Regions from separate parts of the Micromonospora lupini genome, predicted to be linked through region 2. Evidence: riboswitches for the same ligand, from Rfam matches in the RefSeq annotation. Region 2 holds a riboswitch; the other holds the start of a gene.
What was found. Region 2 has a riboswitch for cobalamin ahead of OOJ91_RS00965 (CbtB domain-containing protein). Riboswitches for the same ligand answer to the same signal wherever they lie in the genome.

Region 1: linked by a shared signal. The riboswitch ahead of cobN (cobaltochelatase subunit CobN) and the one ahead of OOJ91_RS00965 (CbtB domain-containing protein) in region 2 are both predicted to bind cobalamin.

Annotation. Positions count from the first base shown of each region.
Region 1 is NZ_JAPENL010000001.1:1,064,588-1,079,528, reverse strand. Features, by position in the region: gene OOJ91_RS04985 (MFS transporter) at 1-246, shown strand, start outside; gene OOJ91_RS04980 (aldo/keto reductase) at 320-1,216, shown strand; gene OOJ91_RS04975 (hypothetical protein) at 1,283-1,945, opposite strand; gene helR (RNA polymerase recycling motor ATPase HelR) at 1,964-4,126, opposite strand; gene OOJ91_RS04965 (hypothetical protein) at 4,267-4,797, opposite strand; gene OOJ91_RS04960 (ATP-binding protein) at 5,124-7,406, shown strand; gene OOJ91_RS04955 (hypothetical protein) at 7,444-8,184, opposite strand; gene OOJ91_RS04950 (RNA polymerase sigma factor) at 8,177-8,716, opposite strand; gene OOJ91_RS04945 (hypothetical protein) at 8,882-9,217, shown strand; cobalamin riboswitch at 10,292-10,468, shown strand; gene cobN (cobaltochelatase subunit CobN) at 10,729-14,397, shown strand; gene OOJ91_RS04935 (VWA domain-containing protein) at 14,394-14,941, shown strand, end outside.
Region 2 is NZ_JAPENL010000001.1:213,592-228,532, forward strand. Features, by position in the region: gene OOJ91_RS00945 (GTP-binding protein) at 1-543, shown strand, start outside; gene OOJ91_RS00950 (GH92 family glycosyl hydrolase) at 829-6,414, shown strand; gene OOJ91_RS00955 (histidine phosphatase family protein) at 7,001-7,612, opposite strand; gene OOJ91_RS00960 (CbtA family protein) at 7,609-8,379, opposite strand; gene OOJ91_RS00965 (CbtB domain-containing protein) at 8,370-8,573, opposite strand; cobalamin riboswitch at 8,609-8,749, opposite strand; cobalamin riboswitch at 8,903-9,121, shown strand; gene OOJ91_RS00970 (ribonucleoside-diphosphate reductase subunit alpha) at 9,276-11,657, shown strand; gene OOJ91_RS00975 (ribonucleotide-diphosphate reductase subunit beta) at 11,696-12,691, shown strand; gene OOJ91_RS00980 (family 43 glycosylhydrolase) at 12,840-14,669, opposite strand.

The DNA of each region.
Region 1 (14,941 bases), 850 kb from region 2:
GTGATCGGTTACACGGCCTTCCTGGGCGGGCCGCCGCTGCTGGGCCTGCTCGGTGACCACGTCGGCACCCTGCGGGCGCTGCTTGTGGTGCCGCTGCTGCTCCTGCCGACGCTGGCGCTGGTGCCGGCGCTGCGCCCGCCCCGGACCGACGAGTCGGCGCCGGCAGCGCGGGAAGGGGCCGAGGAGTCGGCGCCGGCAGCGCGGGAAGCGGCCGACGAGTCGGCTCCGGCAGCACACCAAAGCTAACCCGGATCGGGGTTCGGCGGTATCGGGTGCGCGGCCGAGTGCGCCGCGTGCCCGCGCTGGCTACGGTCGCCCGATGCCAACCGACGAGATCACCGCCGCCGCGGCGGGCAGCTGGACCCTGGGCGACCGTACCGTGCACCGGATGGGCTTCGGCTCGATGCGGATCACCGCCAACCCGGACCGTGAACGGGCGATCGCGGTGCTGCGCCGCGCCGTGGAGCTGGGCGTCAACCACATCGACACGGCCGCCTTCTACGTGTCGCCCGGCGGCACCCTGCGGGTCGGCACCGGCCCCGCCCGGTACGCCACCGAGCTGATCCGGGCGGCGCTCGCCCCGTACCCCGAGGAGCTGGTCATCGCCACCAAGGTCGGCTTCGGCTACGACCCGGCGACCGGATTCAGCGAGGCGGCCACCGCGGCGCAGCTACGCGCCCAGGTCGAGGAGAACCTGCGCCGCCTCGGCCGCGACCGGCTGGACGTGGTGAACCTGCGGCTCGGTCGGGGGTCGGGCCCGGCGCCGCTTGTCGAGCGGTTCGGCGCCCTGGCCGAGCTGCGCGCCGCCGGGCTGATCCGGCACCTCGGGCTGTCCGGCGCCCGGCCCGAGCACCTGGACGAGGTGGCGGACATCGCGCCCGTGGTCTGCGTGCAGAACAACTACGGCGTGGACGCGTACCGGGAGCAGGACGCCTTCGTCCGCGCCTGCGGCGAGCGGGGCATCGCCTACGTGCCCTTCTTCGCGCTGGCTGGTACGAATCGGGAGGCGGGCGCGAGCGCCGCGCAGGGCGCGGCCGTCGAGGCGGTCGCCCGGGCCCACGGCGTCACGCCCCAGCAGGTACGCCTGGCCTGGACGCTGCACCAGGGCCCGCACGTCCTCGCGATCCCCGGCACCGGCGACCCGGCCCACCTGGAGGAGAACGTAGCGGCCGCCGACCTGCGCCTGACCCCCGAAGACCTGACCCGCCTGGCCTGAGCCCCGTCCCCGGTGATCATGAAGTTGTTGCCGCCGATGCCGGCGTGTCGCGCCCATAACTCATGATCACCGGAGCCAGACCTGGAGGGGGCCCGCAGGGAGGAAGCCGGCTCGGCGGGCGGGTGGTAGGTCGGGGGTGGTTTCGTAGCCGACCAGGGATACGCCGGGTCGGGTGGCGACGACCCCACGCCAGATCTCGCCCGGGTCGCCGCCGTGGGTGAACAGGTTGGAGACGCCGGCCGGGTCGTCGCCGCTGACCACCGCCCCGCCGACGACCGCGCCCCGCTCGTCGTGGCGGGCCAGCACGCGAATGCGCGGGTCGGCCAGCAGCTGCGGGTGGAACAGCTCTCCGCCGCCGTGCGCGCTCGCCCAGGCCGCCAACCCTTCCGGAGTGGTGACCGGGGTGAGCGGCGGGTCGGTCGGCGGGTCGGCCGGCGGGCGGTGGATCCACTGCGCTTCGAAGAGCACCCGGAATCCGTACGCCGAGAGGTCGAGGTCGGCGAAGCTGTCCTTCACCGACGCGCCGGCACCGGCGTCGATCCGCGCCAGCAGCGCCGCGGGGTCGACGCCGGAGCGCAGCGTGACCGCGTCCGGATACCACTGTGGGGAGCGGCGGGGTACCGACCACGCGTCGGCGTCGATCCGGCCGGTCAGTCCGTGGCTGGCGCACACGGCGGCGCACCATCGCGCGTTGTCGTGCGCCGCCGCCTCCCGCACGTCCGTCGACACGTCCGCCAGCGTACGAGGTCAGGACCCGGTGAGGACGACGAGTCGCTGGGTCGCGCGGGTCATCGCGACGTATCTGTCCACCGCCCCCCGGACGCCCTCGCCGAACGTCTCCGGGTTGACGAGGACGACCAGGTCGAACTCCAGCCCCTTGGTCAGTTCCGGGGTCAGCGACCGGACGCGATCCGTCGTCGGTCGGTACGTGGGCTCGCCGATGACGCAGGCGATCCCGTCGGCGTGCTCCGCGAGCCAGTCGTCGACGATCCTGTCCAGGTCGCGGACCGATCCGTGGGCCACCGGGATCCCGTTGCCACGGATCGAGGTCGGCACGTTCGCGTCCGGGAGCACGGCCCGGATGACCGGTTCGGCCTGCGCCATGACCTCCTGCGGCGTCCGGTAGTTGATGCTCAGCGAGGCCACGGTGACCCGGTCGAGCCCGATGCGCCTCAGCCGTTCCTGCCACGACTCCGTGAAGCCGTGCCGGGCCTGGGCGCGGTCCCCGACGATGGTGAAGCTGCGCGACGGGCAGCGCGACAGCAGCATCTGCCACTGCGCGTCGGTCAGCTCCTGCGCCTCGTCCACGACGATGTGCGCGAACGGGCCGGCCAGCAGATCCGGGTCGGCGCTGGGCAGGACTGCCTCGTCGACGAGCGCATCCTGCAGATCCAGTTGACGCAGGCTCGACAGCACGCCCTCGCCGTCGTCGTAGGCGTGGGCCTCGATCAGCTCGTCGACGACTGTCGCCATGCGCGCCCGTTCGGCGGCGATGGTGGCCTCGTGGCGGCGGGTACGCCGGGACGTCTCCGGGTCGCCGAGGCGCTGCCGTGCGGCGTCGAGCAGCGGCAGGTCGGACACCGTCCAGGCGTCGGCGTCGACGCGGCGTAGCCGGCGGATGTCGTCGGGGCCGAGCCAGGGGGCGCACCGGCGCAGGTAGGCGGGCACCGACCACAGGTCCGCGACGATGTCGTTCGCGTCGAGCAGCGGCCAGGCGCGGTTGAACGCCGCGCGCAGGTCCCGGTTGCGCAGCAGCGACAGGCGTACCAGGTCGTCCGACTCGTCGCCGTCGTACCTCCCGAGCAGGATCGCCAGCAGCTCCTCCCAGACCTCGTCCCGCGCCTCGTTGTGCGGGGTGCCGGGTCCGGGCGCCTCGAACGCCTGGGCCCAGTCGTCCGCGCTCAGCCGCACGTCGGTGTCGCCGGCCGTGACAGTCATCGCCGTGGTCGGCGGCTCCTCGTAGAACCGTACGGCCGCCTCGATCGCCCGCACCAGGTCGGCGGAGGACTTCAGACGGGCCACATCCGGGTCGGCCTCGACGGCCGCCGCCGCGCCCTCCGGCACGAGGTCGCGCAGGGTGCAGGTCTGCACGTCCTCCTCGCCGAGGCTGGGCAGGACGTCGGCGACGTACGCCAGGTAGGGCTGGTGTGGTCCGACGAACAGCACCCCGCCGCGGCGCTGGCCGAGGCGCGGGTCGGAGTAGAGCAGGTACGCGGTGCGGTGCAGGGCCACGACGGTCTTGCCGGTGCCCGGACCGCCGTCGACGACGAGAGCGCCCCGCGATCCGGCTCGGATGATGGCGTCCTGGTCGGCCTGGATGGTGCCGAGCACGTCGCGCATCCGGGCCGACCGGTTGCCGCCGAGGCTGGCGATGAACGCGGACTGGTCGTCGAGCGCCGCGTGCCCCTCGAACCCGTCCGGGGTGAACACCTCGTCCCAGTAGTCGCGGATCCGGCCGAGGGCCCAGCGGTACCGGCGGCGGCTGGCCAGACCCATCGGGTTGGCGTGGGTGGCCCCGAAGAACGGCTCGGCGGCCGGGGAACGCCAGTCGAGCAGCAGGCGACGACCGCTGCCGTCGGTGAGGCCGAAGCGCCCGATGTAGACGGGCGCCGGGTCGTCCGTGCCGACGATGCGTCCGAGGCACAGGTCCAGGCCGAAGCGACGCAGGGCGCGCAGGCGACCGGTCAGCCGACGGACCTCCTCGTCCCGGGCGACCGCCTGGCGGCCCTTGCCGGCGGGTGCCCGGCGCTCCGCGTCGAGACGGTCGGACAGGTCCGCGATCGACCGCTCCAGGCTCGCCGCGATGACGGCGAAGTGCTGCTCGTCACGGGCGATGAGCGCCGGATCGGCCTTGGCGGCGAGGTTGCCGGGAAGGTCGAACACGGCGTGCGCCGCCGACGACTTGTGCATGTGCTGGCTCCCGTTTCCGCAGGTCCTGGCCTTGGACGGGCAATTCTGCGGTACACCTGGGGCCTTGCCGCAAGTCCCCCCATGCGGTATATGTTGGATATGGCGGGAGGTGTGTCGCCCCTCCCGGCCGCCGCTCCCGGTCAGGGCTTCCGTTCCGCGTAGACGAGATCCATCGTGTCGGTGCGCCCGCCCCAGCGCAGGTCGAGGTGCCAGCAGCCCGCGCTCGGCATGTCGATGATCGACGGGCCCGGCCCGCCGGCGACCTCATGGGTGACCCGGGTGTCGGTGCCGTCCAGCGTCGCGGTGATCACCAGCGTGGCGGGCGAGTACGTGGCGGGCGACGTGCTGACCGGACGGGACACCCACAGGATCTTGTTGGTCGACCCGTCCGTCCGGACCTGCGCCAGCGGGTGGGTGAACAGCACCGCCACGATGTCGCCCCGCGCGCCGAAGACGTGCGGCATCCGGGTGTCCCCGTGGAACCCCTCGTCCGCCCAGTCGGGCAGCGATCCCGTCTCGACCCTCGACGCGCAGCCGGTCGTCGCCCGCACCGACGGCGGTGCGGCGGGCGTCGCTGCCGGGCCGCTGGCCGGCGTCGTGGCCGGGTCAGCGGCCGCGCAGCCCGCCAGCAGGAGAACCGCCCCCAGCAGGACTCTGCCCCAGGTGACCATCGCGCCTCCTCCGTCGAACGTGTGCCCCGCACCAGAGAGACACCTGTCGTGTCGAACAGGTTCCTCAGCGACGTCTCGCTCTGCGTCGCGGCGAGGCCTGACAGTCCGACGACGGCGCGAGTCCAGCCGCCGGGCCGTCGGCCGGCCGACACCCGGTCCGGCGCACCGCCGGCGTCAGGAAACTGTCAGCCGTGTCCCGGTCTGTTCCGATCACCGGACCGGACAGGGACCGAGCGGGGTTGCACGTGAATTGCACGACCCGGAACATGAGGAGAATGGTTGCGGCAGGCGGGGGACCCGACGGAGCACGCGACGTAGCGGAGTTCGTGACTCTTCTGGGCCGGTTGAAGGAAGATTCGGGCTACACCTACCGGCAGCTGGAGCAGCGAGCGGCTCGGCGCGGTGATGTGCTGGCCCGCAGCACCATCGCCGATATGCTGCGCCGCGACTCACTTCCCCGGGCGGATACACTGATCGCCTTTGTCCGTGCCTGTGCGCCGGCCCAGGACGCCCGTACCTGGCTGGCGGCCCGCAATCGTCTGGCCGCGGCCACCACCCCGACTTTCGACACCGGCAGCGCCAACGCGGCGGCACCGGTGCCGCGACAGCTGCCCGCCCCGCCGGCCCTGTTCATCGGACGAGCCGACGAGCTGCGCCTCCTCGATGCCGCCGTCGGCCAACCAGATCCCCTGAGCAGGACGGTCCTGATCTCGGCCGTCGGCGGTGCGGGCGGGATCGGGAAGACCTCATTGGTGTTGCAGTGGGCCCACATGCACGCCGACCAGTTCCCGGACGGGCAGCTCTACGCCGATCTTCGCGGCTTCGGACCCGAACCCACCCCGCTGCCGGTCGCGGTGACGCTGCGCGGCTTTCTGCAGGCTCTTGGCGTTCCACCCGCGTCGGTACCGCACCCGGTGGATGCCCAGTCGGCGCTGTTTCGCAGTCTGGTCGCCAGGCGGCGCATGCTCGTGCTCCTCGACAACGTCCGCGACACCGACCATGTCATTCCCCTTCTGCCCGGCACTCCCACCTGCACGGTCCTGATCACCAGCCGTCACCGGCTACGCGGCCTGACCGTCACCCATGGCGCCAGGACGCTCACACTGGACAGGCTCTCCGAGACGGAGGCGCGGGAGTTGCTTGCCACCCGCCTCGGCCCGGCGCGGGCGCTCCAGCACCGCTCAGCTCTCGACGCGTTGGTGCGACACTGCGGCGGTCTACCGCTGGCGCTGGCCATCGTGGCAGCCCGGGCCGCCACGCATCCCGACCACCCGCTCGACGGCCTGGTCCGCGAACTACGCGACACCACCGTCCGACTCGACGCCCTCACCACCGGAGAATTGCGGGCCGACCTACGTGCGGTCTTCTCCTGGTCCTGGCGGGCCCTGACCCCGCAGGCCGGCAAGGTCGTCGATCTTCTCGGTCTGGTTCCGGTCGTCGACATCAGCCTGCCCGCCGTGGCCAGCCTGGCGGGCACGTCGACGCCGCGGGCACAGGAGCTGTTGCGGGAGCTGGAAGACACGGCACTGGTCCGCCAGCACGCGCCGGGCCGCTTCCGGATGCACGACCTGGTTCATCTCTACAGTGCCCAGCGCGGCCGGAACCAGCAGGGTGGCGAGGACCGGGAGGCGGTCCGGCGGCTTGTCGACTTCTATCTGCACACCGCCTGCGCGGCGGACCGGTTGCTCGACCCGCGCCGCCATCCACTCATACTCGGCGAGCCGGCACCCGGCTGCACCCCAGCGGTGTTGACGGATGCGAGTGTGGCGATGTCGTGGTTCGACGCCGAGCAGGAACGGGTGCTGGAGAGTCAGCGCCTGGCCATGCAACGGCTGTGGTTTCCCCAGGTGTGGCAACTGGCCCGGACGTTGGTCACGTTCCACGCCCGACGTCGCCAGGCCGTCGAACAGTTGGCCGTGTGGCGAATGGGCCTGGCCGCCGCCGAGCAGGGGGCGAGCATCTCGGCACGAGCCATGGCGCACCGCTATCTGGGTCAGGCCCACAGCCAGAATGGCGAGCAGGAGGAGGGTTTGCGTCATCTGCGGCTGGCCGTCGACCGTGCCCACGAGGCCGGCGACGCCGCCGAGCTGGCACGGTGTCACTACGCGCTGGGTGTCGCCGCAGATCACGCTGGAGACCTTCGACAGGCGCTGCTGCACTCCCGTGAGGCGTTGGCCGAGTTCCAGGATCTCGCCGACACGGTGGAGATAGCCCGGGCGCTCAACGCGGTCGGCTGGGAGTGCGCCCAGTTGGAACGCTACGAAGAGGCGCAGGACAGTTGCACGCGCGCCCTGACCCTGTTTCGGCAGCACGGGCATCCCGACGGTGAAGCCGACACGCTGCACAGCCTTGGCCTGATCGCGCACGGCACCGGTCAGCAGCACTCGGCGTTGGCCTACTACCGGCAGGCGCTTGCGGTCTACCACGAGGTCGGCAACACCCGGGGTGAGGCGGACTGCCTAAACAGCCTGGGTGGGCTGCACGAGAGCCTCGGGCAGTACCGGGAGGCCCACGACTCCTGGCAGCGGTTGGTCGTCCTGTTGCGCGTACAGGGCCGCGCGGCCGAAGCGTTGCAGGTCGTCCAGCGGCTCGACCTGCTGCCGCTCTGAGCATCTGGCCGCCTTCCGGCAACCGTCCGCAAGGTCGTCAGGGGAGCGACCGGGCGATCTCGAGCGCCTCGGCCCTGGTGAGCGCACCCTCCAGGCGGTAGGTCACGTCGGCCTGTTCCCAGATGAGGGTCGAGGCCGCGAGCCGGGCGGTCTCCCGCCGGACCTGCCCCGAACGGTCCACGTAGGACACCACGTGGGGACCATCGACCCAGATGGCGAAGTTGCCGTTGACCTCCGTCCACTCCGCCTCCGGTCGGTCGATCTGCTTGTGGAAGGTCAGGTCGAGGCGACCGTCGAACGCGTCGAGGCGCAGCGCGCCGCCGTCGTAGAGCAGCGTCGCCACCCGATGCGCGCCGGCGCCGTCCGGGTCGGCGACCAACGCCCGCTCGGGTGGACCCAGCGCGGACGGCATCCGGATCGGGAAGCGCACCGCCCGTCGCGCCTCGTCCAACCCGACCGTCCGCTGCGACGGCAACGGCGACGGCTCGCCCGCGGGCAGCGACGGCGTGGGCGACGTGGCGATGCTGACGCCGGCGAAGCGCAGCACCTCCCCGACGGCGTTCGCGATGGCGGCGCGCGTCGGCGGGAGCGCCGCGACCAGCAGGGCCACGAGCGCCGCCGCGGCGAAGGAGCGCCAACGGCGACGCCGGGGTACGCCCCTGACGAGGCGGGCGCGTACGCCTGCGGTCACGTCCGGCGCGTCGGGCGTCTCCAGCCAGGCGGACAGGTCGCGCAGCTCCGCTTCGAGGCCGTCCGCGCCCCGGTCGGGGTCACCCATGGCGCACCCCCTCGTCGGCGAGCAGGGCGCGCAGCTTCGCCAGGGCCCGCGAGGTCCGCGACTTCACCGTGCCCCGGGGCCAACCCAGAGTCGCCACCGTCTCGTCCTCGCTGAGGTCGAGGAAGAACCGGCAGACGATCACTTCTCGGTCGCGTACCGGAAGTTGACGCAGGGCCGCCACCAGCGCGGCGCGGCGCTCACCGGCGAGGACGGTGCCTACCGCGTCGTCCTCGACGACCTCCGACGCCGGGTACGCCGCCGCCCGCAGGGCCAGGCCGTCGCGGCGCGTGCGGGAACGATGCAGGTTGCGGGTCTCGTTGGCGACGATCGCCAGCAGCCAGGATCGGAAGGACGACTCTCCCCGATAACGGGACAGCTTGCGGTAGCCCTTCACAAACGCCTCCTGGATGACGTCCTCGGAGTCGGAGCCCGCGCCGAGCAGCACCGCCGTCCGGTGCGCGGACGCGGTGTGCCGGGCGACCAGGAGGTCGTACGCCTCCAGGTCACCGGCCCGAGCGCGGGTGACGAGCACGTCGTCGTCCAGGGAGACCTCCGGTTCCTCACAGTGCTGACACCGCCCACGTGCCGCGGGTTCCGCCCACCGGGTCCGGCGAGTCAGATTTCTCCCACCCGGCGTGCAGCGTATTGCCAGGAATCGGTGCTGAACTGGAGGGGCGTCCGAGGAGAGGGGCTGGGCATGAGCTGGTTCAACAGGCGGTCAAGGGGCGCCGGGGCGACCCCGACCAAGCTGGACCGCGAGGCCACCCGGGACGACCTCGCCGCGCTGGAGGCGTTCGTCGCCAGCCGGCGGGGAGTGGAGTTCTACCTGGAACCGGAGACCACCGCGACCGACACCACCGTGGTGGCGATCGCCCACGACGGCGAGTGGATCCGCCGCCGCACCGGCACCCCCCGCGCGGCTGGCGCCATCGCCCGCAAGCACGCGGTGCCGCTGTACGAGGCGGCCCGCACCGGCTACCCGGAGCGGATGCGGGTGTGGAACCGCGCCCACCCGGAGCGCCACGCCCGCTGATCGGCTGGAGCGCCACGCCCGCTGATCGGCTGGAGCGGCCGCGCTCGCTGATCGGCTGGAGCGGCCATGCCCGCTGATCGGGGTGGCGCCCGGAGCCGGCTGCCCTGCGCGCAGGCGAGCACCGCTCGGCCCTTTGCGGGTGGCGGGTGGTGGTCGATGCCTTTGGAGTTGATGCGGTTGACGACATCGCCGTGGAAGCGAACCGACCGACTGGCGTGCGCCTCAGAAAGGCTCGGGTGCGGTGGACGTGTCGGGTGCGATGGGCGGGTCAGGAAGCGGGTGGGCTCGCGGCAGCGGGCGTGAGTCGGGAAGCGGGAGTCAAGGTGATCGGGGCTCACGGCAGGGAGCGGGAGTGAGGAGCGGAGGTCAGGGAGTGGAGTCAGGGGGCGGAGGTGAGGGAGCGGGGTCAGGGAGCGGAGGTGAGGGAGCGGGAGTGAGGGAGCGGGGATCAGGGAGCGGGGATCAGGGGCGGGAGTGAGGGAGCGGGAGTGAGGGAGCGGGGGTCAGGGGGGGTGAGGGAGCGGGAGTGAGAGAGCGGAGTGAGGGAGCGGGGTCAGGGAGCGGAGTGAGGGAGCGGGGTCAGGGAGCGGAGTGAGGGAGCGGGGTCAGGGAGCGGAGTGAGGGAGCGGGGTCAGGGAGCGGAGGTGAGGGAGCGGGGTCAGGGAGCGGAGTGAGGGAGCGGGGTCAGGGAGCGGAGGTGAGGGAGCGGGGTCAGGGAGCGGGGGTGAGGGAGCGGGAGTCAGGGAGCGGGGTCAGCGAGGGAGAGTTAGGGCGATGTCGTCTACGACATCAGCTCCACAGGGGCCGAGTGACCCTCACCCTCCCCGCTGCGGGAGCGTCCTGCCGCCGGTCGACTTCCCCCGCACCGTCGGCATCGCCGAGCCTCCGCGTGGCAACGTGTGCACGCGCCGCATGGCGTGCGACTCATGGTGTGCGGCGCGTGGCGTGCGACTCAAGGCGTGCGGCGCGTGGCGTGGGGCTCGTGGCGTGCGGCTCGTCGCGCTGCCGCTCCGGAGCAGGTGAGCGCGGCCGGCGACGCCGGGACCTGCGTTGACCGGCGGTGGACGGGTGTGGCAGCATTCGCGGCCTGACGGCAGTGAAGGAAGTCGGTGCGAATCCGACGCGGTCCCGCCACTGTCACCGGGGAGCGATCCCCCCTCGCGAGTCACGGCCGTGTGTCTGCGGTTGGAAGGCCGGGGGAGAGCGTCGATCCGGAAGCCAGGATACTTCGGCCGTCGGGACGTACCCCAGGGCGTGGACACCCGAGGAGGACCCGATGACGCTTGGCGTCTCCATCATCGACGGCGGTTGCCGTTTCCCGCACGGCGGCCGTGTCGTCGCCGCGATCGGCATCGACTCCGTTCACCGCTGAGTTCCGGACCGCGCCGCCCGTCGTCCCCGGCCGCTCGCCGGTGAGCGGGCCGGATCGCGGCCTCCGCTGAACCCTGCGCCCATCCCACGTCGCCAGGCCGCTCCCGCGAGCGCGCCGACGTTACCGTCCGGAGCCTGCCGTGCGCGTTCTGCTGCTCTCCACCGCCGACACCGACCTGCTGGCCGCCCGCGCCAGTGACGCCGACTACCGGCTCGCCAACCCGGCACGGGTGGCGGCCGACGAGGTGCCCGCCCTGCTCGACGGGGTCGACCTCGCCGTCGTACGCCTGCTCGGGGGTCGGCAGGCGTGGCCGGACGGCCTCGCCGCGGTGCTCGCCACCGGCGTGCCGACTGTCGTGCTCGGCGGCGAGACGGTGCCCGACGCGGAGCTGATGGCCGTCTCCACCGTGCCGTCCGGAGTTGTCACCCAGGCGCTGGCGTACCTGGTGGAGGGCGGGCCGGACAACCTCGGGCACCTCGCCCGGTTCCTCGGTGACACCGTGCTGCTCACCGGCGAGGGGTTCGCCCCGCCCGCGCCCACCCCGGCCTACGGGGTGCACGGCGAGCACCCGACCGACCCGGACCGGCCCACCGTGGGCATCGTCTTCTACCGGGCGCACGCCCTCGCCGGCAACACCGCGTTCGTCGACGTCCTGGCCGACGCCGTGCGGGAGGCCGGGGGCAACCCGCTGCCGATCTTCTGCGGCTCGCTGCGGGGCCTGACCGCCGGCGCCGGCCCGCTCGGGCTGTTCGCCCGCTGTGACGCGCTGCTGGTCACCGTGCTCGCCGCCGGCGGCGCGGTCGCCGCCGACGCGTCCGGGGGCGGCGACGAGGACGCGTGGGACGTCGGCGCGCTCGCCGCCCTGGACGTGCCAGTCATTCAGGCGCTCTGCCTGACCAGCACCCGCGAGCAGTGGGCCGGCAGCGACGCCGGGCTGTCCCCGTTGGACGCGGCGATGCAGGTGGCCATCCCCGAGTTCGACGGCCGGATCGTCACGGTGCCGTTCTCGTTCAAGCGGATCGACGCGGACGGCCTCTCGGTGTACGCCGCCGACGCCGAGCGGGCCGCCCGGGTGGCCGGCATCGCGGTGCGCCACGCCCGGCTGCGGTACGTGCCCAACGCCGACAAGCGGGTCGCCGTCGTCCTCAGCTCGTACCCCACCAAGCACTCCCGGGTCGGCAACGCCGTCGGGCTGGACACCCCGGTCTCGGCGGTCCGGCTGTTCGCCGCGCTCGCCGAGGCGGGTTACGACCTGGGTGACGCGCCGCCGCCCGAGGACGGCGACGCGCTGATCCACGCGCTGATCGCCGCCGGTGGTCACGACGTGGAGTGGCTCACCCCGGAGCAGTTGGCCGCCGCCGAGGCACGGATACCGGGGCAGACGTACCGGCGCTGGTTCGACCAGGTCCCGACCGAGCTGCGCGAGCGCATGCGGGAGCACTGGGGTGAGCCGCCCGGCGAGCTGTACACCGAGGGCGGCGACATCGTGCTCGCCGGGCTGCGCTTCGGCAACGTGGTGCTGCTGATCCAACCGCCCCGCGGCTTCGGGGAGAACCCGATCGCCATCTACCACGACCCGGACCTGCCGCCCAGTCACCACTATCTGGCCGCGTACCGCTGGCTGGCCGCGCCGGTCACCGACGGCGGCTTCGGCGCGGACGCCGTGGTGCACCTGGGCAAGCACGGCACCCTGGAGTGGCTGCCCGGCAAGGGCCTCGGCCTGGCCGCCGACTGCGCGCCCGACGCGGTCCTCGCGGACCTGCCGCTTGTCTACCCGTTCATCGTCAACGACCCCGGCGAGGGCACCCAGGCCAAGCGCCGCGCGCACGCCGTGGTCATCGACCACCTGGTGCCGCCGATGGCCCGCGCCGAGACGTACGGCGACCTGGCCAAGCTGGAGCAACTGCTCGACGAGTACGCGACCGTGCAGGCGCTCGACCCGGCCAAGGTGCCCACCGTGCGGGCCCAGATCTGGGATCTCGTCCGCGCCGCCGAGTTGCACCACGACCTGCACGCCGAGGCGATGCCCGACGCCGACGACTTCGACGACTTCGTGCTGCACCTCGACGGGTACCTGTGCGAGGTCAAGGACGTGCAGATCCGCGACGGGCTGCACATCCTGGCCGACGCGCCGACCGGCGAGCCCCGGATCAACCTGGTGCTCGCCGTGCTGCGCGCCCCTCAGATCTGGGGCGGCAAACACGCCCTGCCCGGCCTGCGGCAGGCCCTCGCCGCCGCGTACGGCCTCGACGAGCAGGAGTTGCTCGCGTCGCCCGGGCAGCGGATCGCCCTGCCGGTCGCGCTGACCGACGCGGTCGACGGGCCGGCCGGCACCGCCGCCGACGCCGTCGACCTGATCGAGGCCCTCGCGCGACGGCTGGTCACCGGCATGGAGACCCTGGACTGGGATGCCGGCGTCGTCGACGCGGTGGTCGTGGAGGTGACCGGGCAGCCGATCCCGGACGCCGCCGCCGTGCTGCGCTTCGCGGCCACCGAACTGGTGCCCCGACTGGCGCGCACCACCGACGAGCTGACCAACACCCTCGGCGCGCTCGACGGCCGGTTCGTGCCGCCCGGCCCGTCCGGCTCACCCACCCGGGGCCTGGTCAACGTGCTGCCCACCGGCCGCAACTTCTACTCCGTCGACCCCAAGGCCATCCCGAGCCGCAACGCCTGGGACGTCGGAGTGGCCCTCGCGGACTCGCTGCTGGCCCGGCACCTCGCCGACACCGGCACGTACCCCCGCTCGGTGGGGTTGACCGTGTGGGGCACCAGCGCGATGCGCACCCAGGGCGACGACATCGCCGAGGTGCTCGCGCTGCTGGGCTGCCGCCCGGTCTGGGACGAGCGGTCCCGGCGGGTCACCGGCGTCGAGGTGGTGCCGACCGCCGAGCTGGGCCGCCCGCGCGTCGACGTGACCGTGCGCATCTCCGGCTTCTTCCGCGACGCGTTCCCGCACGTCGTGGCGCTGCTGGACGACGCCGTGCGGCGGGTCGCCGCGCTCGATGAGCCGGACGATCAGAACTACCTGCGGGCGCACGTCGCCGCCGACCTCGCCGAGCACGGCGACGAGCGGCGGGCCACCGCCCGGATCTTCGGCTCCAAGCCCGGGGCGTACGGCGCGGGCCTGCTGCCGCTGATCGACGCCCGGACCTGGCGCAGTGACGCCGACCTGGCCGAGGTGTACGCGGTGTGGGGCGGCTACGCGTACGGCCGGGGCCTGGACGGGCGTGAGGCGCGCGCCGACATGGAGCGCTCCTTCGCCCGTATCGCCGTGGCGGTGAAGAACCAGGACACCAGGGAGCACGACATCGTCGACTCCGACGACTACTTCCAGTACCACGGCGGGATGGTGGCGATGGTCCGGCACCTCACCGGCTCGTCACCGCAGGCGTACGTGGGTGACTCGGCCATGCCGCACGACGTGCGGACCCGCACGCTGGGTGAGGAGACCCGGCGGGTGTTCCGGGCGCGGGTGGTCAACCCGAAGTGGATCGCCGCGATGCGCCGGCACGGCTACAAGGGCGCGTTCGAGCTGGCGGCCACCGTGGACTACCTGTTCGGCTACGACGCCACCGCCGGCGTGGTCGACGACTGGATGTACGAGCACCTGGCCGCCGCGTACCTGTTCGACGACACGACCCGGGAGTTCCTGGAGCAGTCCAACCCGTGGGCGCTGCGTGGCATCACCGAGCGTCTGTTGGAGGCCGCCGACCGGGGGCTGTGGGCCAAACCGGAGCCGGCCACGCTGGACCGGCTCCGGGACACGTACCTGGCCAGCGAGGGCGACCTGGAGGACCGGGCATGAGCGTCACCTACCCGTTCAGCGCGGTGCTCGGCATGGCCGACATGCGGTTGGCGCTGCTGCTCAACGCGGTGTCCCCGGCGATCGGCGGGGTCCTCGTGCGGGGTGAGAAGGGGACCGCCAAGTCCACAGCCGTGCGGGCCCTCGCCGCGCTGCTACCCCCGGTGCGCCGGGTCGCCGGCTGCCGCTTCGGCTGTGACCCGGCCGAGCCGGACCCGGCCTGCCCGGACGGTCCGCATCCGGCCGACGCCGCCACCGAGACCCGCCCGGCCCGGCTCGTGGAGCTGCCGGTCGGCGCCGCCGAGGACCGGGTCGTCGGATCGCTCGACCTGGAGAAGGCCCTCGGCGAGGGCGTACGCGCCTTCGAGCCGGGTCTGCTCGCCGCCGCCCACCGGGGGGTGCTCTACGTCGACGAGGTCAACCTGCTGCACGACCACCTCGTCGACCTGCTGCTCGACGCGGCGGCGATGGGCCGCAGCCACGTCGAGCGTGAGGGTGTCTCGGTCAGCCACGCGGCCCGGTTCCTGCTGGTCGGCACCATGAACCC
Region 2 (14,941 bases):
CGGCTCGCGACGACCCTGGTGCGCGGTGGGTTCGACACCCGGGTGACGTTGTCGGCGGAGCTGATCCGGCGCAGTGGGCTCACCGAGCTGCGGGAGTCGATGACCCGTTGTTTCGTCGATCGTCGCGACGCGCTCAGGGCGCGTTCGGCGCTGGCGGCCGTGGAGGCCCTGGTGCGGGCCGAGCCGGTGCGGGGCTCGGGCGAGTTGGTCGGCGCGATCGAGCAGATCCTGGCGGGCGCGCACGAGTTCCGGGAGTTGCGCCTGCTGGTGGCGCTGCGCAACGCCCGCCTCGGTTTCGACGCCGAGCTGGCGGCCGAGGCGCAGCGCCTGGTCGGCGGTGACGGGGTGGGTCTGGCCGCGCGGCTCGGCGTCGAGCACGAGGCGACAGTGCAGCGGCTCTGGGAGGTCGCCGCCGACGCCCAGTGGCGGTGGCGGGACCGGGCCGAGGATCCGTTGCTCCCGCTGGTTCAGCGCCGGGGCGCGGAGGTGGTCGTCCGCAGTTGTGAGGGGATGCTCGCCGAGCTGGCCGCGGGCGGCCGCTGAGCGTCGCGCGTGCGGGGCGTCCACCCGGGACGCCCCGGCCGGCGTGTTTCGGTGCGGTCGACCCATTGACAGCGCCGTGGTCGCCGGGAAGCATCTGCCCAACATCCACCGGTTCTGCCCTCGGTTGTCTCGCACGTCCGATGACAACGATGTCAGGGTCGGCCCGTCCGTCCACGATCGACCACCGCAACCACCATCCCCCCGTACGACGTACTCGACCGGATCGAGTCGAAAGGCCCCGCCCCCATGCCGTATCTCCCCCGTGCGCGCACCGTGTCCCTCCGGATGGCCGCCGCGACCACCGCCGCCCTGCTGCCGCTGAGCCTGGTCGTCGCCGCGCCCCTGGCCAACGCCGCGCCAAGCGCCGCCCCACCGGGCTCCTTCAGCTCGTCATTCGAGTCGGCCGACCCGCAACCCGCCACGAGCACCGTCGAGGTCGACAGGTCGGGCCGGCCCGTGCAGGGCAACCTGAGCGGATCGAGCAGCGCGAACCTTCCCGGCAGCCTGCTCGGCCAGGTCGACGCCGTGACCGCGAGCGCCCAGAACGCGCCGAACGAGATCGCGGCGAACCTCGCCGACGGAAACCCGTCCACCAAGTGGCTGGCGTTCGAGGCGGCCGGCTGGGTGACGTACCGGCTGGCGAAGCCGGCGGTCGTGACGCGGTACGCGCTGACCTCTGCCGACGACGAACCGACCCGCGACCCCCGCGACTTCACCCTCCAGGGGTCCACCGACGGCAGCACCTGGACGGACCTGGACCGGCAGACGCAGCAGCGCTTCGCCAAACGGTTCGCCACGAACACCTACCGCGCCACCAACACGACGGCGTACGGCTGGTACCGCCTGCTGATCTCCGCGAACTCCGGCGACTCCCTCACCCAGCTCGCCGGCTGGGACATCAGCGACGGCTCGGACGTCCGCCCGCCCGCCACGCCCATGGTCAGCGGCGTCGGCCCGGGGCCGGTCGGCGGCTACACGACGAAGCCGAGCGTCGGCTTCACCGGGCTGGCCGCGCTGCGCTACTCCGGCGGCGCCGAGGCCGACGGCCGCTCGTACGCGACGAACAGGCTGTTCGACGTCGACATCCCGGTCGGGTTGAACACCCGCCTGTCCTACCGGATCTTCCCCGAGTTCACCGGCCAGGACGCGCGGTACCCGTCCACGTACGCCGCCGTCGACCTGCACTTCACCGACGGCAGCTACCTGAGCGGACGCAAGCCCGTCGACCAGCACGGCTACCCGCTGACGGCGGCCGGCCAGGGCGCGTCGAAGGTGCTCTACGCCGACCAGTGGAACGCGGTGCGGGCCGACCTCGGCACCGTCGCGCGGGGCAAGACGATCGACCGCATCCTGCTCGCCTACGACGACCCGCGGGCCACCTCGGAGACCCGGTTCCAGGGCTGGCTCGACGACGTCGAGGTGACCGGATCGCCGACGGCGATCGACGGCTCCCGGCTGACCCCCTACGTCGACACCCGGCGCGGGACCAACTCGACGGGCGGGTTCTCGCGCGGCAACAACCTGCCGATCACCGCGGTGCCGAACGGTTTCAACTTCTTCACCCCGGTGACCGACGCGACCTCCGACTCCTGGGAGTACGAGTATCACCGCGCCAACAACGCGGCCAACCTGCCGATGTTGCAGGGCCTCGCGATCTCCCACGAGCCGAGCCCGTGGATGGGCGACCGCAACCAGATGTCGGTGATGCCGGTGGCCGGCGACGGTCCGCTCACCGGGTCACCCGCCAGCCGGGCACTGGCCTTCCGCCACGACGACGAGGTCGCACAGCCGGACCTCTACCGGGTCACGACGCAGAGCGGCCTGGTCGCGGAGATGTCACCCACCGACCACGCCGGGATCATGCGGTTCACCTTCGGCCCCGGTCCGGCGACCGGAAGCCTCGTCTTCACCAAGGGCACCTTCACCATCGGCGCCGACGGCACGTTCACCGGCTGGGTCGACAACGGAAGTGGCCTGTCCGCCGGGCGCAGCCGCATGTTCGTCTCCGGCACGTTCGACCGGGCGCCGACGGCGTCCACGGCGACGTCGGCGACCTTCGACGTCTCCGCCGAGCGGCAGGTGACCATGCGGATCGCGACGTCGTTCCTCTCCGTCGACCAGGCCCGCCGCAATCTCGACCTGGAGGTGACAGGCCGCAGCTTCGACGCGATCCGCACGGCCGCCACCGCGGCGTGGAAGGACCGGCTCGGCCGGGTCGAGCTGCGCGGCGCGACCGAGACGCAGCTGGTCACCATGTACTCGAACCTGTACCGGCTGAACCTCTACCCGAACTCGCAGTCGGAGAACACGGGCACCGCCAGCGCACCCCACTGGCAGTACGCGAGCCCGGTGTCCGCGCCGACCGGCACGTCGAGCGACACCCGGACCGGCGCGAAGATCGTGGACGGCCAGATCTACGTGAACAACGGCTTCTGGGACACCTACCGCACCGTGTGGCCCGCCTACGCGCTGCTCTACCCGGACGTCGCCGCCAGGATCTCCGACGGCTTCGTCCAGCACTACCGTGACGGCGGCTGGATCGCCCGCTGGTCGTCGCCCGGCTACGCCGACCTGATGACCGGCACCAGCGCGAACGTGGCGCTCGCGCAGGCGTACCTCAGCGGGGTCAAGCTGCCCGACCCGCTGGCGGCGTACGACGCGGCAGTCAAGGACGCGACAGTCGCGTCCGGCCGCGGCGCGGTCGGCCGCAAGGGCATCGAGACGTCGCTGTTCCTCGGCTACACGCCGACGTCCACGGGGGAGTCGGTGTCGTGGGCGCTGGAGGGCTACATCAACGACTACGGCATCGGGAACATGGCCGCCGCCCTGGCGAAGGACCCGGCCACGCCGAAGTCGGAGCGTGACCGGCTCAAGGAGGAGTCGCGGTACTTCCTGGAGCGGGCCCGCAACTACGTCCACCTGTTCGACCCGAAGACGAAGCTGTTCCAGGGTCGGGACGCCACCGGCGCCTTCCTCGCCGGTGACCCGCTGGACTGGGGCGGCGTCTACACCGAGACCAACGGGTGGAACTTCGCGTTCACCGCGCAGCAGGACCCGCAGGGCCTGATCAACCTGTACGGCGGGCAGAAGGCCCTGCGCGACAAGCTCGACACCTTTTTCGCCACGCCGGAGAACGCCGACCGCCCCGGCGGCTACGGGGGCGTCATCCACGAGATGCTCGAGGCCCGTGCGGTGCGCCTGGGTCAGCTCGGCATGAGCAACCAGCCGTCGCACCACATCCCGTACCTGTACGACGTCGCCGGCGCTCCGGCGAAGACGCAGGCGATCGTGCGCGAGATCATGCAGCGCCTGTACGTCGGCAGCGAGATCGGCCAGGGCTACCTGGGCGACGAGGACAACGGGGAGATGTCGGCCTGGTACGTCCTCAGCTCGCTGGGCATCTACCCGTTGCAGGCGGGCTCGACCCACTGGGCCATCGGCTCGCCGCAGTTCACCAGGATGACCGTCCACCGCACGACAGGCGACATCGTGGTCAACGCCGCGAACAACAGCACCCGCAACGTGTACGTGCAGAGCGTGCGGGTCAACGGCAAGAAGCAGAACGGGGTGTCCGTCGACGTGTCCGCGCTCGCCCGGGGCGCCACGATCGACTTCCAGATGGGGCCCAACCCGTCGTCCTGGGGCACCGGCCGGAACGACGTGCCGCCGTCGCTGACGAAGGGCGACGCGGCGCCCGAGCCGCTGCAGGACGTCACCGGGCCCGGCCTGGGCACCGCCACCACGAGTGGCGGTCAGGACGCGGCGGCGCTGTTCGACGACTCGTCGACCACGCAGCTGACCGCGTCGACGGGCACGCCGCAGATCAGCTGGGCCTCCCGTGGCGGCCGCCAGAAGCCGACCTACTACACGCTCACCTCCGGCGCGGGCGCCGGTGACGCGGCGGACTGGCGGCTGCAGGGCTCCACCGACGGCCTCACCTGGAGCACCCTGGACTCCCGCACGGGGGAGGTCTTCCGCTGGCGCAACCAGACCCGGCCGTTCCGGATCGACAAGCCGGGGCGGTACTCCCAGTTCCGCCTCGTCGTCACCAGGACCGCCGGCGCCGCACAGCCGACCCTCGCCGAGATCGAGCTGCTCGCCGGCGGAGACCTCGACCTGGGCGGCGGTGACATCACGGTGACCGCCACGGACGGCGCGACCGCGCGATCCGGCGCACCCGCGACGGTGGCACTGGCCACCGTCACCGGCGGCGACGCCGACGACTATCGGGCCACGATCGACTGGGGTGACGGCTCACCGGCCACCGAGGGCACCCTGACACTGAGTTCGCGGGCCGTCTACCGCGTCAGCGGCGCACACACCTACACCACGCCCGGGTACCACCAGGCGAGCGTCACGGTGACCGACGGCGCCGGCCAGGGCTCGGTGACTGTCGGCGTGGACGTCGCGTACGCGCCGGACTCCGGTCTCGCCGCGGCGTTCGACACCGTGTGCGTCGGCGACGAGGGCACCCTCGCGGCGGACTGCGACGCGAAGTCGTGGGCGTACTCGCGGGCAGCCCTCGCGGCGGCCGGCGTGACCCAGGGGCAGCGACACCAGGTCCCGGGCACGGCGTTGAGCTTCACCCTGCCGCAGATCCCGGCGGGACAACCGGACAACGCCACAGGCAACGGCGCGACCATCGCTCTGCACCTGCCCTCCGACGCCCGGAGCATCTCGTTCGTCGGCGCCGGTACGCAGGGCAACCAGAGCACCACCGCCACGGCCACGTTCAGCGACGGTGGCACCGCCAGCATTCCGATCCAGTTGAGTGACTGGACGTTGGGCGGCAACGCCAACGGCACCCCGTCGTACGGCAACATCGTTGTCGCGAAATCCGCGTACCGGCTCAGTGGCACGAGCCGTGACGGCGCCCAGCCGTTCCTGTTCGCCACCGCGCCGTACCAGATCCCGGAGGGCAGAACGCTTGTCTCGGTGACCCTGCCGACGCAGACCGGCGATCCCCGCTCGGCGGGCCGCATCCACGTGTTCGCCGTCGCCGACGACGGCACGCCTTCCGCCGCGCTGGTGACCGCCGCCCCCGCCGACCAGAGCGTCGACGCCGGGCAGGTCCTCGCGGCGAACCTCGGCTCGGTGACCGGAGGGGTACCCGGTTTCACCGGCTACCACGCCCGTGTCCAGTGGGGCGACGGGACGGTTCCCGCCGACGTCACGGTCGGCGCGGCCGGGGCGCTGAGCGGCCAGCACACCTACGCGAGGGAGGGCACCTACACGGTGCACGTCACCGCGTGGGACACGCTGTCGAGCAGCACCGCCACGTTCACCGTGACCGTCCGGCGTACCGGGCGCCAGCCGGCACTCGCGGTGTCCGGCACCCAGCCGGTCACCGCCGGTGACGCGGTCACTGTCGACGGCAGCGGGTTCGCCGCCGGGGAACGGGTGACTGTGGTCCTGGCCGCCGGCACGACGCGCAGCGTGACGGTCCCGGCGTCCGCGACGGGCACGGTCCGCGCCACCGTCACGACGGCGGGGGACACGCCCCCGGGCAGGTACGCCGTCCGCGCCACCGGCGCCTCCTCCGGTACGCAGGCGACGGCCACCGTGCAGGTGACCTCGCGATCGGGAAGCCCGGCCTACCAGCCGCGCGTGTCGTTGCCCACGACGTCCGGACCACGCGGTACGTCGATCACGGTCGACGGCTCCGGGTTCGCGCCGAACGAGGCGATCACGGTCAGCTTCGGCGACGGCCGTGGGGTCGGCACGGTGCGCGCCAACGGTGACGGCGTCGTCGCCGGCGCGACCGTGAGCGTTCCGGATTCGGCGCAGCCGGGCGCGACACGGGTGACGCTGTCCGGTGTCACCTCGGCGACTGCGGTGTCCGCACCGTTCACCGTCACCGGCGCGAGGTGAGCCGGAGGTGACACCGTCGGGCGGGCCGTGCTCCACGGCCCGCCCGACGTCGGCGCGACGGGCCCCATCGAGCCACGGTGGCCGTCCGGCCTCGGTGCTCGTCCGTCGTGGTCCGCGCGTCGTGGTCCGCGCGTCGTGGCCCGCCCGTCGCGGGGCCGATCCGCTGGCAGCCGGGGCAGCGCGCGTGGTGCGGCCCGGCTTGCAGAACGGACGCTGCTGGCGTGCCTGCCGCGCTGTGGCGCGGCCGATCCGCGCCGCCGGCACGGCACTGTCGCCCTTGGCCGGTATACCGCAGAGTCATATTCATACCTCTGCGGTATACCGCTCACGGGTTCATCCGCTCCGCGGTCCGTCCGCGAGGGCCGCCCGCGAGGTCCGTCCGCCAGGTCCGTCCGCGAGGCGCGTCCGCGAGGGCCGCCCGCGAGGTCCGTCCGCCAGGTCCGTCCGCGAGGCGCGTCCGCGAGGTCCGTCCGCGAGGGCCGTCCGCGAGGGGCGTCCGTCCGTCAGGCCAGTGCGTCCGTCAAGGGCCGTCCGTGCCGCTGCCCCACGTCCGGGGCAGCTCTACAGGGGCGGCTCCCGGCCCTTGTCACCGGTTCGGCGGTGTCGCCGCCGCGGATCCCGGTGGCGCGCTCAGGCGGAGCTGCCACCGCCGGCCGTGGTCGGTGAGCCGGACGATCGCCAACGGCTCCACGTCCAGCTGCCGGTAGGTCGCCAGCGGCAGGCCCAGCGCGTGCACGACCGCCACCCGGATCACGAGCGGATGGGTGACGGCCGTGACCCGTCGGCCGAGGCCGCGCTGTCCGTCGAGCCACCGGCCGACGCGCTCGCGCAGGCCGGCGACGGATTCGCCCCCGTGCGGCGCGGCGTCCGGGGTGGACAACCACTCGTGCAGGGCGTCGGGTTGCGCGGCGGCAACCTCCTCAAGCGACCGGCCGGTCCAGTCGCCGTAGTCGCAGTCGGCAAGCGCCGTCTCGACGGCGGGCGCGAGGCCGAGGGCGTACGCGGTCTGGACGGCCGCCACGGCGGGGCTGGACAGGCAGGCGTCGGTGTCGCTCGACGACGCCCGCCGGTCCAGCCCGGGCAGGGCGAGGGCGGCGCGTCGGCCCCCCTCGTCCAGTCCGTCGTCCCCGCCGAACCGGGCCCGCCGCAGGGCGGCGGTGTGACCGTGGGCGACCAGCCGCAGGCTGGTGGCGCTCACCCGGCCAGTCGTGCGTCGGCGAGCGCGCGCTGCCTGTGCATCAGGGCTGCGAAGAGCAGGCCGATCCCGGTCCACAGCACCACCTGGGTGCCGAGGGAGGCGAGTCGGAAGCTCCACAGCAGCGTGGCGGGGAAGTCACCCGGGACTTCCTGGAACGACGGCAGCACCACGTAGGCCACGCCTGTGACAAGCAGGAAACCGCCGACCGCCGCCGCGGCGCGTTGCCACACCGGCGCCTGTGCGCCGACCGACCGGTAGCCCAGCGCACCGGACCAGACCGCCACCAGCCCGAGAACCACCAGCAGCAGGTAGGTGACCGTGCGCTGGTTGATGGTGGCCGGGTCGCCGACGGCCGGAGGGTTCGGCGGGTACTTGAGGAACGGCACGATCACCGCGCCGAGCAGCGCGCCGCCGGCCAGCAGCAGCCCGGACCGCCCGTCGTCAACAGTCCGCCGCCGCCGGTTCAGCAGGACGTACGCCGTGGCCAGCAGGCCACCCATCGCGGTGCCGAACAGCGCGGTGGCCAGGAACAACCCACCACGCTGGCCGTTCCTGCTGACCAGGGCTTCCTCGTCGTGCTGGTGCCCGCCGGTGGCGGGTTCGGCGTGTGACGCCGCCTCCTCGATGGCGATGGCCGCCTCGACGTGTGGTTCGCCGACGACGTAGGCGAACGTTCCCGCGAGCAGGCCGGCCACCAGGCCGGCGAGCAGCCCGCGCAGGAGAACCGTGACGAACGTGGGTGCGGTGCCGGCGCCGCTCAGTGGCACGGGACACCGAGCAGGTGCCGGCCGTCGTGCATCAGCTCGTGCAGGTACATCCCGCTGCGCGAGACCGCGCCCTGGTCGAAGGCGACGAGATAGGCCAGCAGGGTGAGCACGGCGACGGTGGCCAGGACCGTCCACAGGAGACGGGTCGGGGCAGCGGGGTGCACCAGCGGCTGGCTGGACGTGGAACTGGACATGCGTGCACGAACCTCCTCGGGGATGACGCGTCCCCATCGCAAGGCTGCGGACGACCGAGCGTCCTGGCTCGCGGCCCCCGGGGTCGGGGACCGCTCACAGTGGCGCGACCGCGCCGGATTCTCACCGGCTTCCCTCGCGTCGCCGCAGATAGTGGGTCGACCGTATCGGTGCCGGTTCTCCTCGGTCAAGCCGGCGGCGGGGTCCGATCACGACGCCGCCGACGCTCGCTCGCCTGCGCGCGCCGGCGGATCGACGACTGCCGTCACGGATGAGCGCGACACGCCCGGCCCCGACATGTGGGGTGTGACAAACGTGGTCGCCCCTATATATGGTGTCGACCGCAGCTGGTTCGGTCACTCAACCCAGGGTGGCCGACGCAAGAGGGAACCCGGTGGAAGTCCGGGACTGCCCCGCAGCGGTGAGTGGGAACGACAGCCGTCATCAGCACTGGGCCGCCATCTGGCCTGGGAAGCGACGGCCGGTAGGTGACCGGGCGACCCCGGTCGTGCCCGCGAGTCCGAAGACCTGCCAGCGCGCCGCGTACCCGCATCCGGGTGGGCGGTGGTCCGAGGCCGCGTGGGACGGCCGACGCCTTCCGGATCCGCGCCCCGTCGGCGTGGCGTCCGCCGGTGTCGGCCTCCTCGCGCCGAGGGCCTTCAGGTCCTCAAGCTCGCGAGGAGTGAGTGGTGACAGTTACCGAGGTGACCCCGGCCGGCGGCGACACGGCCCTCCGGCGTACGCCGTCGCAGGTCCGCGAACGCGACGGCGGCAGCGAACCGGCGGACGTGCGCACGCTCGTCGCCACTGTCGAGCGCTGGGCCGACGACCTGCCCGACGTCGACCCGCTGCGGGTGGCGACCCGCACGATCAGCGGCCTGTACGACGGCGCGACGACTGCCGAACGGGACCGGCTGACCATCCAGACCGCGGCCGAGATGATCGGTACGGAGCCGCAGTACTCGCGCCTCGCCGCCCGGCTGCTGGCCAGCCACATCGAGCGGGAGGTACGCCGGCAGGGCGTCACCTCGTTCAGCGCGGCGATCCGGGCGGGCCACGCCGAGGGCCTGATCGGTGACGACACCGCCGCGTTCGTCGCCGCGCACGCCGCGACCCTCGACCACGCGATCGACCGGGACGGCGACCGCCGATTCGAGTACTTCGGCCTGCGCACGGTCTACGACAGGTACCTGCTGCGCCACCCCACCAGCCGATTGGTGCTGGAGACCCCGCAGTACTGGCTGCTGCGGGTGGCCTGCGGTCTGTCCCGTACGCCGGACGAGGCTGTGGACTTCTACCGGCTCATGTCCAGCCTGGCCTACCTGCCCAGCTCGCCGACGCTGTTCAACTCCGGCACCCGGCACACCCAGATGTCCTCGTGCTACCTCGTCGACTCGCCGCGCGACGAACTGGACTCGATCTACCAGCGCTACGCCCAGGTCGCCAACCTGTCCAAGTTCGCCGGCGGCATCGGCCTCGCGTACTCCCGGGTCCGCTCCCGGGGCGCGCTGATCCGCGGCACGAACGGGCAGTCAAACGGGATCGTGCCGTGGCTGCGCACCCTGGACGCGAGCGTGGCGGCGGTCAACCAGGGTGGCCGGCGCAAGGGCGCCGCCTGCGTCTACCTGGAGCCGTGGCATCCGGACATCGAGGAGTTCCTGCAACTGCGGGACAACACCGGCGAGGACGCCCGGCGTACGCACAACCTGAACCTTGCCAACTGGATCCCGGACGAGTTCATGCGGCGGGTCGAGGCCGACGAGGTGTGGTCGCTGTTCGACCCGGACGAGGTGCCCGAGCTGCCCGACCTGTGGGGGGAGCGGTTCGACGCCGCGTACCGGGCCGCCGAGGCGCAGGGCCGCTACGTGCGACAACTGCCGGCGCGGGAGCTGTACGGCAAGATGATGCGAACCCTGGCCCAGACCGGCAACGGCTGGATGACGTTCAAGGACGCGGCCAACCGGCTGTGCAACCAGACCGCCGAGCCGGGCAACGTGGTGCACCTGTCCAACCTGTGCACCGAGATCATCGAGGTGTCCAGCGACGCCGAGACCGCCGTGTGCAACCTCGGCTCGGTGAACGTCGCCGCCCACGTCGCCGACGGCGGCATCGACTGGGAGCGCCTGCGCGCCACCGTCCGGACGGCGGTGACGTTCCTCGACCGGGTCATCGACATCAACTACTACCCGACACCGCAGGCGGCGGCGAGCAACCCCCGTTGGCGGCCTGTCGGTCTCGGGCTGATGGGCCTTCAGGACGTGTTCTTCGCGCTGCGGCTGCCGTTCGACTCGCCGGCCGCGCGAGAGTTGTCCACCCGGATCAGCGAGGAGCTGTACCTGACCGCGCTGGAGACCTCCGCCGACCTGGCGCGCGACTTCGGCGCGCATCCGGCGTACGCGCAGACCCGGGCCGCGCGGGGCCAGCTCCAGCCCGACCTGTGGGGTGTCGACGGTACGCAGACCGCACGCTGGGCCGCGCTGCGCCAGCGGGTCGGGGCGTACGGGCTGCGCAACTCCCTGCTGGTGGCGGTCGCGCCGACCGCGACGATCGCCTCGATCGCCGGCTGTTACGAGTGCGTCGAGCCGCAGGTGTCCAACCTGTTCAAGCGCGAGACCCTGTCCGGGGAGTTCTTGCAGGTCAACACGGCCCTGGTCCGCGAGTTGAAGGCACGTGGCCTGTGGACCGAGCAGATCCGTTCGGCGATCCGGCGCGCGGAGGGGTCGGTGCAGGACGTCACCGAGCTGCCGGCCGACGTGCGGGAGCTGTTCCGCACCGCGTGGGAGTTGCCGCAGCGGGCGCTCATCGACCTGGCGGCCGCCCGCGCGCCGTTCATCGACCAGTCCCAGTCGCTGAACCTGTTCCTTGCCTCGCCCACTATCGGCAAGCTCTCCTCGATGTACCTGTACGCCTGGAAGACCGGGCTGAAGACCACCTACTACCTACGCTCGCGCCCCGCCACGCGCATCCAGCAGGCCACCGTCAGCGCCGTCGCACCCGTCGCCGTCGCACCCCTCGCCGTCGCCGTCGACGCCGAGTCGCTCGCCTGCTCGCTGGAGAACCCCGAGTCGTGCGAGGCGTGCCAGTGACCGCTCCCGACACCACTACCGACACGAGGACCACGCACATGCTGCTCGACCCCGGGATGGACCTCACCCTCCGCCCGATGCGCTACCCGCACTTCTTCGACCGGTTCCGCGCCGCGATCCGCAACACCTGGACGGTCGAGGAGGTCGACCTGCACGCCGACCTCGCCGACCTGGACAAGCTGTCGCCGGCCGAGCGGCACCTGGTCAGCCGCCTGGTGGCGTTCTTCGCCACCGGCGACACGATCGTCGCCAACAACCTGGTGCTCAACCTCTACCAGCACGTCAACAGCCCCGAGGGCCGCCTCTACCTGTCCCGGCAGCTGTTCGAGGAGGCCGTGCACGTCCAGTTCTACCTCAACCTGCTCGACACGTACGTGCCCGACGAGACCGAGCGGTTCGCCGCCTTCGCCGCCATCGAGAACATTCCCTCGATCCGCCGCAAGGCCGAGTTCTGCTTCCGCTGGATCGACTCACTGGGGGAGTTGCGAGAGCTGCGGACCTCCGACGACAGGCGCGCGTTCCTGCTCAACCTCATCTGCTTCGCCGCCTGCATCGAGGGATTGTTCTTCTACGGCGCGTTCGCGTACGTCTACTTCCTGCGCTCCCGCGGCCTGCTGCACGGCCTGGCCTCCGGCACCAACTGGGTCTTCCGCGACGAGTCCATGCACATGGCGTTCGCGTTCGACGTGGTGGACACCGTGCGCGCCGAGGAGCCCGACCTGTTCGACGACGATCTCGCCGACCAGGTCCGTCAGATGCTCACCGAGGCCGTCGAGTGCGAGGTCCAGTTCGCCGAGGACCTGGTGGGCCAGGGCGTGCCCGGTCTCACCCTCGCGGACATGCGGGAGTACCTCCAGCACGTCGCCGACCGACGTCTCGCCCAGCTCGGGATCGCCCCGCACTACGGGTCCGCCAATCCGTTCGCCTTCATGGAGTTGCAGGACGTGCAGGAGCTGTCCAACTTCTTCGAGCGGCGGGTGTCGGCGTACCAGGTGGGGGTGACCGGGACTGTGGCCTTCGACGACGACTTCTAGGAGGACCCCCACCCCACCCCCTCCCCACCCCGTCGACCAGGAGGTTGTTGCTCCCCTATCGGCGTATCAGGGGCACCAACTTCATGATCAACGTCGGCGGCGGGCGAGGTGGGGGTGGGGTGGGGGTGTTCTTGGGGTGGGGTGACTGTCAGGCGGGGGAGCAGGTCGGGGTGATGGTCGGAGGACTGCTGGTGGCGCTCGTGCTCAGGTAGCCCGCGGTGGTCGACGTTCCCGGCGCGAGCTGCCCGTTGTAGGCGGCGTTCGCGACGGTCACCTGGGTGCCCGTCTGGGTGAGGGCGCCGTTCCAGACCTGCGACACCGTCTGGCCGCTGGGGAGGGTGAAGGTGACCCGCCACCCGCTCAGCGCCGAGGCCCCGGAGTTGGTGACCGTCAGCCGCCCCTCGAATCCGCCCTGCCACGTGTTGACAACTGTGTTGGTCACCGCACAGGACTGCCCACCCGGGACGGTCGGCGTCGGGGTGGGGGTGGACGTCGGAGTGGGCGTCGGGGTGGGCGTCGGGGTCGGCGTCGGCGTCGGGGTGGGCGTCGAGGTCGCGGTGGGGGTCGGCGTGGGCGTCGTGGTGCCGCCGGCCTGGAACTGCCACCAGTTGAGGTTGAACAGGTTGCCGCTGCCGCCGGTGAAGCGCAGGTACAGGTCCTGGGTCCCGGACGCGCCGCTGACCGGGCAGGAGACGGTCTGCCAGGTCTGCCACCCGCCGGTGCCCGGCACCGCGCAACTGCCCACCCTCGTGCCGGTGGGGCTACCGAGGCGCAGTTCGATCGTGCCACCGGACGTGGCCGACGCGACCCGGGCCGAGAAGGACGTCGCGCCCGTACCGAAGCCCACGCCCTTGACCTTGATGTAGTCCCCGTTCTCGATCCACCCGACGTTCATCCCGCCCTCGCTGGCCGGCTCGGTCTCGATGCCGGAGCCCCAGGCGATGGTCTCGGCCTCCTGCCGCCCGTACGGGTTCAGGGTGCCGATCTGGGGGGCGCCCGTCGTGGTCATGGTGATCGTCGGGATGGTGCCGTTGGTGTTGTAGGTGAACTTCTCCACGGCCACCGAACGGGTGTAGCCGCTGCCGCCGGGCAACGCTCCGTTGTGGTAGAAGAGGTACGAGCCGCCGTTGAAGTCGATGACTCCGGGGTGGTTGGTGAAGCTGGCACCCTGGCGGGGCATGACAGTCCCTCGGTAGGTCCAGGGTCCGGTCGGGCCGGTCGCGGTCGAGTAACCGATGAACTCGGAGCAGCACTCCGCCGCGAACACGTTGTAGTAGATGCCGTTGCGCTTGTAGACCCACGGGCCCTCTTCGTAGAGGGTCGGCCGGCTCGCGTTCCCCGTCCGGGTGCCGAACCCGGCGGTGGTGAGCGGAATCTTGGTGGCGCTGCCGCTGTAGGAGATCATGTCCGCGTTCAGCCGGACGTACCACAGGTTCGGGTTGCCCCAGTACAGGTACGCCTGGCCGTCGTCGTCGATGAAGACGGTGGGGTCGATCTCTCCGTTGCCCACGAGCGGGCGGCCGATGGCGTCCCGGAACGGCCCGGTCGGGCTGTCGGCGACCGCGACGCCGATGGCCATCGAGTTGGTCGCCCGGGCGGTCACCGGCACGTACCAGTAGAACTTGCCGTTGCGGGCGACGACCTGGCCGGCCCACGCGTTGGCGCTCGCCCAGCTGAAGGTGTTGAGGCTCAGGGGTGAGCCGTGGTCGGTCCAGTTGACCATGTCGGCCGACGACCACACCCGCCAGTCCTTCATGGTGAAGTACGTCGAGCCGTCCTCGTCGTGGCCGGTGTAGAGGTAGACCCGTCCGTCGTGCACTAGCGGAGCCGGGTCGGCGGTGTAGATGTGCTGAACGATTGGGTTGTCCGCGTGGGCGGCCGTGGCCGGCGCCAGCGTCGAGATGAGCAGCACGCTCACGAGCCAGGCGATGCCGCGTCGGAGCCGGTTCTTCGTCCGTGGTGGCGGTGTGGGGTGCATCGGTACCTCCAGGGTGGGTCACGACGGGCGGGCACGGTCCGCCGGTCTCACCGGCGGGGCGCCGCGTGTCGTTGCATGTCGCTTCGGGACCTCGGTGGTGGCCGTGCCGCGGGAACGGCGGCAGGCATCGGGTGTCCACCATGGCTCCCGCGCGCGGCGGCCCGCCGTTGTTCGACGGCGGTGGTCAACGTCCCTGAGGGAGGCCCGGACACCCACCAGCGGGCGTTGGTCATGCGCGACTCCATCGACCTCGGCGGATCGAGTGGAGCGGT